Regions from separate parts of the Methylobacterium currus genome, predicted to be linked through region 2. Evidence: riboswitches for the same ligand, from Rfam matches in the RefSeq annotation. Region 2 holds a riboswitch; the other holds the start of a gene.
The links. A riboswitch is a leader RNA that binds a small molecule or an ion and turns the genes downstream of it on or off. The one in region 2 is predicted to bind thiamine pyrophosphate.

Region 1 (4,341 bases), 2.1 Mb from region 2:
TGATTAATGGCTACGAAACGGCACGAACATTCATTTTATAATTTATTTACTGCAGATTTACAAGATTTATGATGTTAATTATTAAATATGATGTTTTGACATTTTTACTTCTAGAAATTTTCAAATCATGATCAGTACCCGATGTGTTGGCAGCGGCTTCGTCGTGGATTGTAAGCCAATCTCTCCGTCTTCGCCTCCGTCATCTTTGGGAGAGCGACTGAAATTCCTAGGACTGCCGGCGATCGACACGCTGGTGACAGTCGGAGCGGGCAGCGCTAACGTCACGTCGCGAGTCAGGCCTGCCGCCCTGTCGCGTGTCCCGCGTGCCGGCGACGACGAGGACATCTCGCAGTCGTTCAACCCGCAGCGGCAAGACGGTCGGCCGCACCTACGACGGCGTAGAGGTGCTGGCGCCCAAGATGCGCTCGAAGAGCTTCACGTCCGCCGAGGTCCGGCAAGCGATCGGGCGGGCGATGCAGGACATCGGCGTGTCGAGCCCGTCCGAGGCACCGAGGGAGAAGGCGGCCAAGTCGCCCCCGGGAAAAAGTCGGCTCGGGAAAAGACGGAGGACGCGGCGGAGAACCGGCTCGCGAAGATCATCAAGATCATCGCCGAGTGCCCGTTCGCGCCCCCGTGATGATGGCGGACGCCAGGACCGGGGCGGCGCGTCTCCCGGCCGCCCTCGGCGCGAGCGCTCACCCGCCGGCCGGGATCCGCGCGATCGCCTTGATCTCGAAGTCGAACCCCGCGAGCCAGGTCACGCCGACCGCGGTCCAGTTCGGATAGGGCGCCTCGCCGACCACGCCGTCACGCACCCGCATCACGGTGTCGAGCTGCGCCGCCGGGTCGGTGTGGAAGGTCGTCACGTCGACGACGTCGTCGAAGGTGCAGCCCGCCGCTTCCAGCACCGCCGCGAGCCGGGTGAACGCCAGGGCGACCTGAGCCGCGAAGTCGGGTTCCGGCGAGCCGTCCTCGCGGCTGCCGACCTGGCCGGAGACGAACAGCAGGTCGCCGGAGCGGATCGCGGCCGAGTAGCGGTGCCGCTCGTAGAGGGCCTGCCGGCCGGGCGGAAAGACGGCGTCGCGCATGCGCCGCGCCGGAACGTCGGTCTGAGCCTGCGCCATGAATTGCTCCCTCGGTCCTCAAGTTGATATACGGGACGTATGTGAGAGAGCACGGATACGCAGCGTATGTCAATTCACATGCGCTGCGTATGCCAATGAGGGTGGGTCGAGGTGGCCGGACGACGCGCGCAGATGATGGAAGAGACGAAGGACAAGCTCATCCGGACAGCCCGGGAGGCCTTCGCGCGGAAGGGCTATGCGGCCGCCTCGATGGACGAGCTGACCGCCGCGGCCGGGCTGACGCGGGGTGCGCTCTATCACAATTTCGGCGACAAGAAGGGGCTGCTCCAGGCGGTGATCGACCGGATCGACGCCGAGATGGCGGCGCGCCTGCGCGCGGTCGGCGAGCGGGCCTCTCACCCGTGGCGCGGCCTCCTCGACGAGTACCGGGCCTATATCGAGATGGCGCTGGAGCCGGAGATCCAGCGCATCCTGCTCCTCGACGGCCCGGCGGTCCTCGGCGATCCGTCGCTGTGGCCGAGCCAGAATGCCTGCCTCGCCGAGACGACCCGGCGCATCCAGACCCTCGTCGCGGACGGGGCGATCCCCCCGGTGGACGCGGAAGCTGCCGCGCGGCTCCTCAACGGCGCCTCGCTCCACGCGGCCCTCTGGGTCGCGGCGTCGCGGGAGCCGGAGGCGACGCTGGGCAAGGCGCTCGAGGCGTTCCGGCGGCTCGCCGAGGGGTTGGCGCGCCCTTGAGCGCAACTTGACACCCGCCCCCGCACCCCCCAGTGTCTTCGGCTCCCAGGGGGGCCTCGTGAGGAGGCTGAGATTCCGCCGGTCCGGACCCGTCCGGGCGCCGCGGTGACCCTATGAACCTGATCCGGGTCATGCCGGCGTAGGGATGCGGGACCGGCGAGGGCAAGGCCCTCACAGCCGTCTTTTCGCGCATGATCTCCGCCGGACTGGCCGTCGCCCGGGATGGGCGCGAGGTGGCCGTCATGTCGCAAGCGGAGATCGTCGAGGCCCTCCTCGATTTCATCGGGCGCCCAAGCGCGACCGAAGCGGAGTTCGAGGCGCTGGCCCTGCGGCTCTTCGCCTATCAGTTCGCCCACAACGCGCCCTATCGCCGCTTCGCGCAACAGCGCGGGCGCACGCCGCTGACGGTCCGGCGCTGGCGCGACATCCCGGCGGTGCCGATCAAGGCGTTCAAGGATCTCACCTTGAGCTGCTGCCCGCCCGACGAGGCCGAACGGGTGTTCATGACGAGCGGCACGACCGGGAGCGGGCGGGGCCGCAGCTACCACCCGACGCTCGCAGTCTACGACCGCTCGATGCTCGCGGGCTTCGCCGCCCGGATCATGCGCGGGCGCCAGACGATCCGGATGGGCATTCTGTTTCCGGACGAGGCGGCGCTCCCGCATTCCTCCCTCGCCCATTACCTGGCGCTGGCGAAGGACCATTTCGGCACGGAGGACAGCGCCGTCTTCGTCGGACCCGGGGGGCTCGCCCTCGACGCGCTGCTGACATTCCTCGCCGAGGCCGAGGCCGCGGGCGAACCCCTCGCGCTTTTGGGCGCCACCTACGCCTTCGTGCCGGTGATGGACGCGCTGGCGGAGCGGGGCCGCCGCTTCGCCCTGCCGGCGGGGAGCTTCCTCTTCGACACCGGCGGCTTCAAGGGCCAGTCGCGCGAGATCGAGCCGGACGCGTTCTACGACGGGCTCTCGGCAGCTTTCGGGGTTCCGCGGAGCGAATGCCTCAACATGTACGGCATGACCGAACTGAGCACCCAATTCTACGACGACGGCAACGCGGTCTGTCCGCCGGTGAAGTCCGGCCCGCACTGGATCCGCAGCCGCGTCGTCGACCCGCTGACCGGGCAGGACCTGCCCGAGGGCGAGACCGGCGTGCTGGTCCACCACGACCTCGCCCACTTCAATTCCGTCTCGGCGATCCTGACCGAGGATGCCGGCGTGATCGCGCCGGGCGGCTTCCGGCTGCTCGGCCGGGTCGAGGGCGCGGCGTCGCGCGGCTGCTCGGTCGCGGTGGCCGAATTCCTGGCTGCCGCGCAGGGATGAGGATCCTGGAGCAGGCCGGGCACCTCCCGGGCCTCCCGGCCGAGGCGGTCGGCCGGCGCGTCGTCGAGCACCGCGCCTGGGGCGAGACCGTCGGGGTGGCGCTGCCGGACCTCCGGGAGGATCAGGCGAAGGCCCTGTGCGGGCATGTCCGCGCCCGAGCCCGCGAGACCCTGCGGCGGATGGAGACCGTCCGGATCGTCGAGGCGATCGACCGGGCGAGCGCCTGCCTGCTCGACCGCGCCCACCCGTTGCGCCGGAAGGCGGAGGCGCTCCTGCCGGTCGTCACCGGCTACGACCGCGAGACGGTGCGGCTCGGCCTGACGAGCTACCTGAAAACCTTTCGGCGGCCGCAGCTGCTGCGGTTCCTCGCCGAGGATTTTTCGAATCCCGGCGTGCTCGACGGCTTCCAGCCGGCGGTGAAGGGCGGGTTCGTGCGGGCGCGGGGGCCCGACCTGCTGCTGCATGTCTGGGCCGGCAACGTCCCGGCCCTGCCGCTCTGGAGCCTCGTCTCGGGGTTGCTGGTCAAGGCCGGCACGATCGGCAAGCTCGCCTCGGCCGAGCCGCTGACCGCGGGCTGGTTCGCGCACCTGATCGCGGAGACCGATCCCGAACTCGGCGAGTGCCTGGCGGTCACCTGGTGGAAGGGCGGCGCCGGCGGGACCGAGGCCACCTTCCTCGCGCAGGCCGATTGCGTCATGGCCTATGGCGGCAACGAGACCCTGACGGCTTTGCGCGCCAAGGTGCCGGTCACCACCCGGTTCCTGCCGCACGGCCACCGCATCGGCTTCGCGATGATCGCCCGCGAGGCCCTGGACAGCCGCCGCGCCGGCACCCTCGCGCGCCTCGCCGCCCAGGACATCGTGCGCTACGAGCAGCAGGGCTGCTACGCACCGCAGATGCTGTTCGTCGAGCGCGGCGGTCCGGTCGCGCCGGACGAGTTCGCCCGCCACCTCGCCCATGGACTCGCCGCCCTGGCGAGCCGCCACCCGCGCCGGCGCCTCGATCCGGGCGAGGCCGCGTCCATCGCGGCCTGGCGGAGCGCCCACGAGATGCGGGCCCTCGACGGGGAAGCGACGCTGCTGGGCGATCCGGCCGATCCGTGGAGCGTCGTGCTGCTCGACGCCGCCACGGGCTTGAGCCCGTCCGGCCTCAACCGCAGCGTGGCCGTGGTGGCGGTCGACGCTCTCGCGGACGTGCCG
Region 2 (4,341 bases):
TGTGGCCTCGCCGACCACGGCGCTCGCCGCCGCCATGGCCAGCACGTCGGCGCGCAGGTCCTGGGTGATCTTCATCGAGCAGAATTTCGGCCCGCACATCGAGCAGAAATGCGCGACCTTGTGGGCGTCCTTCGGCAGGGTCTCGTCGTGATAGGCCCGCGCCGTGTCCGGATCGAGGGAGAGGTTGAACTGGTCCTCCCAGCGGAAGTCGAACCGGGCCCGCGACAGGGCGTCGTCGCGCAATTGGGCGGCCGGGTGGCCCTTGGCGAGGTCGGCGGCATGGGCGGCGATCTTGTAGGTGATGACGCCGGTCTTCACGTCGTCGCGGTTCGGCAGGCCGAGATGCTCCTTCGGGGTGACGTAGCAGAGCATCGCGGTGCCGAACCAGCCGATCATCGCCGCGCCGATGCCGGAGGTGATGTGGTCGTAGCCCGGCGCCACGTCGGTGGTGAGCGGGCCGAGCGTGTAGAACGGCGCCTCGCCGCACTCGGCGAGCTGCTTCTCCATGTTGACCTTGATCTTGTGCATCGGCACGTGGCCGGGGCCCTCGATCATCACCTGGCAGCCCTTGGCATGGGCGACCTCGGTGAGTTCCCCCAAGGTCTCCAGCTCGGCGAACTGCGCCGCGTCGTTGGCGTCCGCGATCGAGCCCGGGCGCAGGCCGTCGCCGAGGGAGAACGACACGTCGTAGGCCCGGCAGATGTCGCAGATCTCCTCGAACCGCTCGTAGAGGAACGATTCCCGGTGCCCGGCGAGGCACCAGCGCGCCATGATCGAGCCGCCGCGCGAGACAATGCCGGTGACGCGCCGGGCGGTGAGCGGCACGTGGGCGAGGCGCACGCCGGCATGGATGGTGAAGTAATCCACCCCCTGCTCGGCCTGCTCGATCAGCGTATCGCGAAACACCTCCCAATCGAGCTTGAGGGGATCGCCACCGACCTTCTCCAGCGCCTGGTAGATCGGCACCGTCCCGATCGGCACCGGCGCATTGCGCAGGATCCAGCCACGGATGTTGTGGATGTTGCGCCCCGTCGAGAGGTCCATGACCGTGTCGGCGCCCCAGCGGATCGCCCACACCATCTTCTCGACCTCCTCGGCGGCCGAGGAGGTCACGGCCGAGTTGCCGATATTGGCGTTGATCTTGACGAGGAAGTTGCGGCCGATGGCCATCGGCTCGAGTTCGGTGTGGTTGATGTTGGCCGGGATGATCGCCCGCCCGCGCGCCACCTCGTCGCGCACGAAGTCCGGCGTGATGAAGGGCGGGATGCTCGCCCCGAAGCTCTCGCCGTCGGCGAGCTTGTCCGCGGCCCCCGCCAGCATCGCCTCGCGGCACAGGTTCTCCCGGTGGGCGACGTAGATCATCTCCTCCGTGACGATCCCGGCGCGGGCGAACTCGTACTGGGTGACCCTCTGGCCCGGGGCGCCCCGGCGCACGGTGCGGGCGGCCGGGCACGGCGCCACCAGCCTGTCCGCGCTGGCGAAGCCGTTATCCTCTGGCTTCACCGCCCGGGGGGCGGTTGCCGCGTAGCCGCGGCCCGCGATCCAGCGCTTACGGATCTCGGGCAGACCGGCCGCGAGGTCGATGCGTGCATCGGCCTCCGTATAGGGGCCCGACGGGTCGTAGACCCGCACCGGGGCCTCGCGCGGATCGGAGAGCGCGATCTCCCGGTAGGGCACATGAAGGTCGGGGCGCTCCTGGGGCGAGGCGTAGGCCTTCACCGAGCCGGCGACGGGCCCCGTGGTGACGCTGTGCGGCAGATCTTTCGCGAGGATGGGTGCGTTCATGGATCTCTCCCGGGGAGACGATCCGGCCTCGGGGCGCGAGGACGCACGGGTCACGTCGGTCATGGCAGGTTCCCGTCCCTCCGCCGGTACGAACCGGATCAGGTTCAAGGGTCAGGACGCACGCTCGTCCAATCTCAGCCCCCGTCGGCGGGGCTCCCCTCGGTCACGGGGCGACTGTCCGGCGGGGCGCGAGGTTTGTCAATCGCAGGCCGGCGGCGGCGCTGCGGCATCCCGGCCGCGACCTTGAAACGCCCGGGCGCCGCGACCCAGATACGGACGGTTCTCCCCGCCATTCAGGAGCTGGCCTTGGGACGCCGAGAGCGGCGCTGGCGCGACGACGACCCCTCGACCCATGGCACCCATGCCAGCGAACCGGCGATCTGCCCGCTCTGCGAGCGGCCGATCCCGCCCGGCGCCCGCCAGAGCAAGCATCACCTGACGCCGAAGCTGAAGGGCGGCACCCATGGCGAAACGGTGCAACTGCACCAGATCTGCCACTCGGCGATCCATGCCCGCCACAGCGAGGCCGAACTGGCGCGTCGCCTCAGCGACGTCGAGAGCCTGCGGGCCGAGCCGGAGATCGCCCGCTTCCTCGCCTGGGTGCGCACCAAGCCGGACGATTTCCACACCGCGACGCGCCTGACCCGGACGCGGCGTGAGGCGAGGCGGAGCGTCCGGTAACGGCATCGACATCGTCGACGAGACGGTGAATCCGCGGTTGCGAGTTCTCGCGCGATTCGATCGGCCGATCCGGCTGCGATCTTTACGCCTCCCTGCGAGCCTTCGCGCCTTGTCCGTGGAGACGCCGATGTCCGCCCGCCCCAGCACCGAACCCGCCCTCTCGGTCCGGCCGGACGATCCGGTGCGCCCGCGCGGCGTGCCGGAAGCGGGCCGCCTCGCCTGGGTCGACGTCGCCAAGGGGATCTGCATCATCCTGGTGGTGATGATGCACTCCACCCTCGGGACCGGCGAGGCGATGGGGGCCGAAGGCTTCATGCACCACGTGGTGGAGTTCGCCAAACCGTTCCGGATCCCGGACTTCTTCCTCCTGTCCGGCCTGTTCGTCGGCCGCGTGATCGACCGCGACTGGCGGCTCTTCGCCGACCGGCGCATCGTCCACTTCGCGTATTTCTACCTGCTGTGGCTTCTGCTCCAATCGGCGGTGAAGTACGGCCAGATCACCGACGGGGCGGGACCCGGCGCGTTCCTCGCCCATCTCGCCTACGGGTTGATCGAGCCCTACTCGACCCTGTGGTTCATCTACCTGCTGGCGGTGTTCTCGGTCGCCGTGAAGCTGCTGCGCCGGGTCCCCGGCCCGGTGCTGCTGGTCGGCGCCGCCCTGCTGCAGCTCGCACCCATCCATACCGGCTCGACCCTGATCGACGAGTTCTGCGCCCGCTTCGTCTACTTCGTCGCCGGATACCTGTTCGCGGCCCGCATCTTCGCCCTGGCCGACTGGGTGCGGGCGCGGGCCGGCCTCGCGCTCGCCGGCCTCGCCGCCTGGGCGCTGATCGAGGGTGTCCTGGTCTTCACGCCGACCGGCCTGGCCTCGCACCCGACCCTGGCGGGCCTGCCGGGGTTGAGCCTGGGGCTCGGCGCCGCCGGGGCGCTGGCCATCGTGGCGACGGCGGCCCTGCTGACCCGGGCCGGTGGTCCCGTCACAGCCTTGCTCCGGGCCTGCGGCGAGCGCTCGATCGTGATCTACCTCGCCTTCTTCCTGCCGATGGCGGCGCTTCGCACCGCCCTCGTGAAGAGCGGGATCATCGCGGATGTCGGCCTCGTCTCGCTCCTCGTCACCGTGGCGGCGGTGGCCGTGCCTCTCGGGATCGAGCGGCTGGTGCGCCACAGCCCGGCCCGGTTCCTGTTCCGCCGGCCGGCCGCCTTCCACCTCGTCGGCGAGGAGCGCCCCGGCCCGGCTCCCCGCCTCGCCTCCGCCCCGACGACCTGACCTGCCGGCCTCGGGCCGGCTGAACCGGTTGCCGGACCTCAGCCGACAGCCTCATTCACGAGAAGCCGGGCTTCTCGGGGCCGAGGTCGCACGCTTCCTGCCCTGCATGCGGGCGGCCTCATCCGCCTCAGCGGCGGGCGGCGCGCGGCCGCACCAGACGGTCGAGGAAGTTCCCGATCTCGCGCCGGCGCCGCTCCGGCACCAGCACCTCGGCGGTGACGCCGAGGCGCCAGGCGAGATCGGGGCGTCCTTCCGGATCGTGATGCAGGTCGCGCAAGGAATCCGCGTAGGCCTGAAGCGAAGGCGCGTCCGGGCACAGGCCCGCCTCCACCACGCCCTGGGCCGACAGGCGCAGCATCGCCGCGACCTCGTCGAGGTCGAGCTCGGGATGGTACTGCGTGCCCCAGAACACCCCCTCGCCGAGGCGGATCTCGATCGCCTGGACGTCGAGGCGGTCGTTGCCGGCAAGGATGCGGGCGCCCGGCGGCGGTTCGATCACGGCGTCGTCGTGGATGGCCGGCGCGTCCCAGGCCGGCGGCCGGCCGTCGAGGAGCGGGTGCCCGGCTCCGGCTTGCGTCCGGCTGATGGCGCGGGCGAGCCCGAATTCC

Region 1: another riboswitch for thiamine pyrophosphate. It lies ahead of DA075_RS17020 (LuxE/PaaK family acyltransferase); the one in region 2 lies ahead of thiC (phosphomethylpyrimidine synthase ThiC).

The regions. Positions count from the first base shown of each region.
Region 1 covers NZ_CP028843.1:3,651,125-3,655,465, reverse strand. The annotation lists gene DA075_RS17030 (RidA family protein) at 696-1,124, opposite strand; gene DA075_RS17025 (TetR/AcrR family transcriptional regulator) at 1,257-1,823, shown strand; TPP riboswitch at 1,861-1,986, shown strand; gene DA075_RS17020 (LuxE/PaaK family acyltransferase) at 2,015-3,142, shown strand; gene DA075_RS17015 (acyl-CoA reductase) at 3,139-4,341, shown strand, end outside.
Region 2 covers NZ_CP028843.1:5,713,294-5,717,634, reverse strand. The annotation lists gene thiC (phosphomethylpyrimidine synthase ThiC) at 1-1,785, opposite strand, end outside; TPP riboswitch at 1,844-1,955, opposite strand; gene DA075_RS26310 (restriction endonuclease) at 2,092-2,466, shown strand; gene DA075_RS26305 (acyltransferase family protein) at 2,594-3,733, shown strand; gene DA075_RS26300 (type 1 glutamine amidotransferase) at 3,861-4,341, opposite strand, start outside.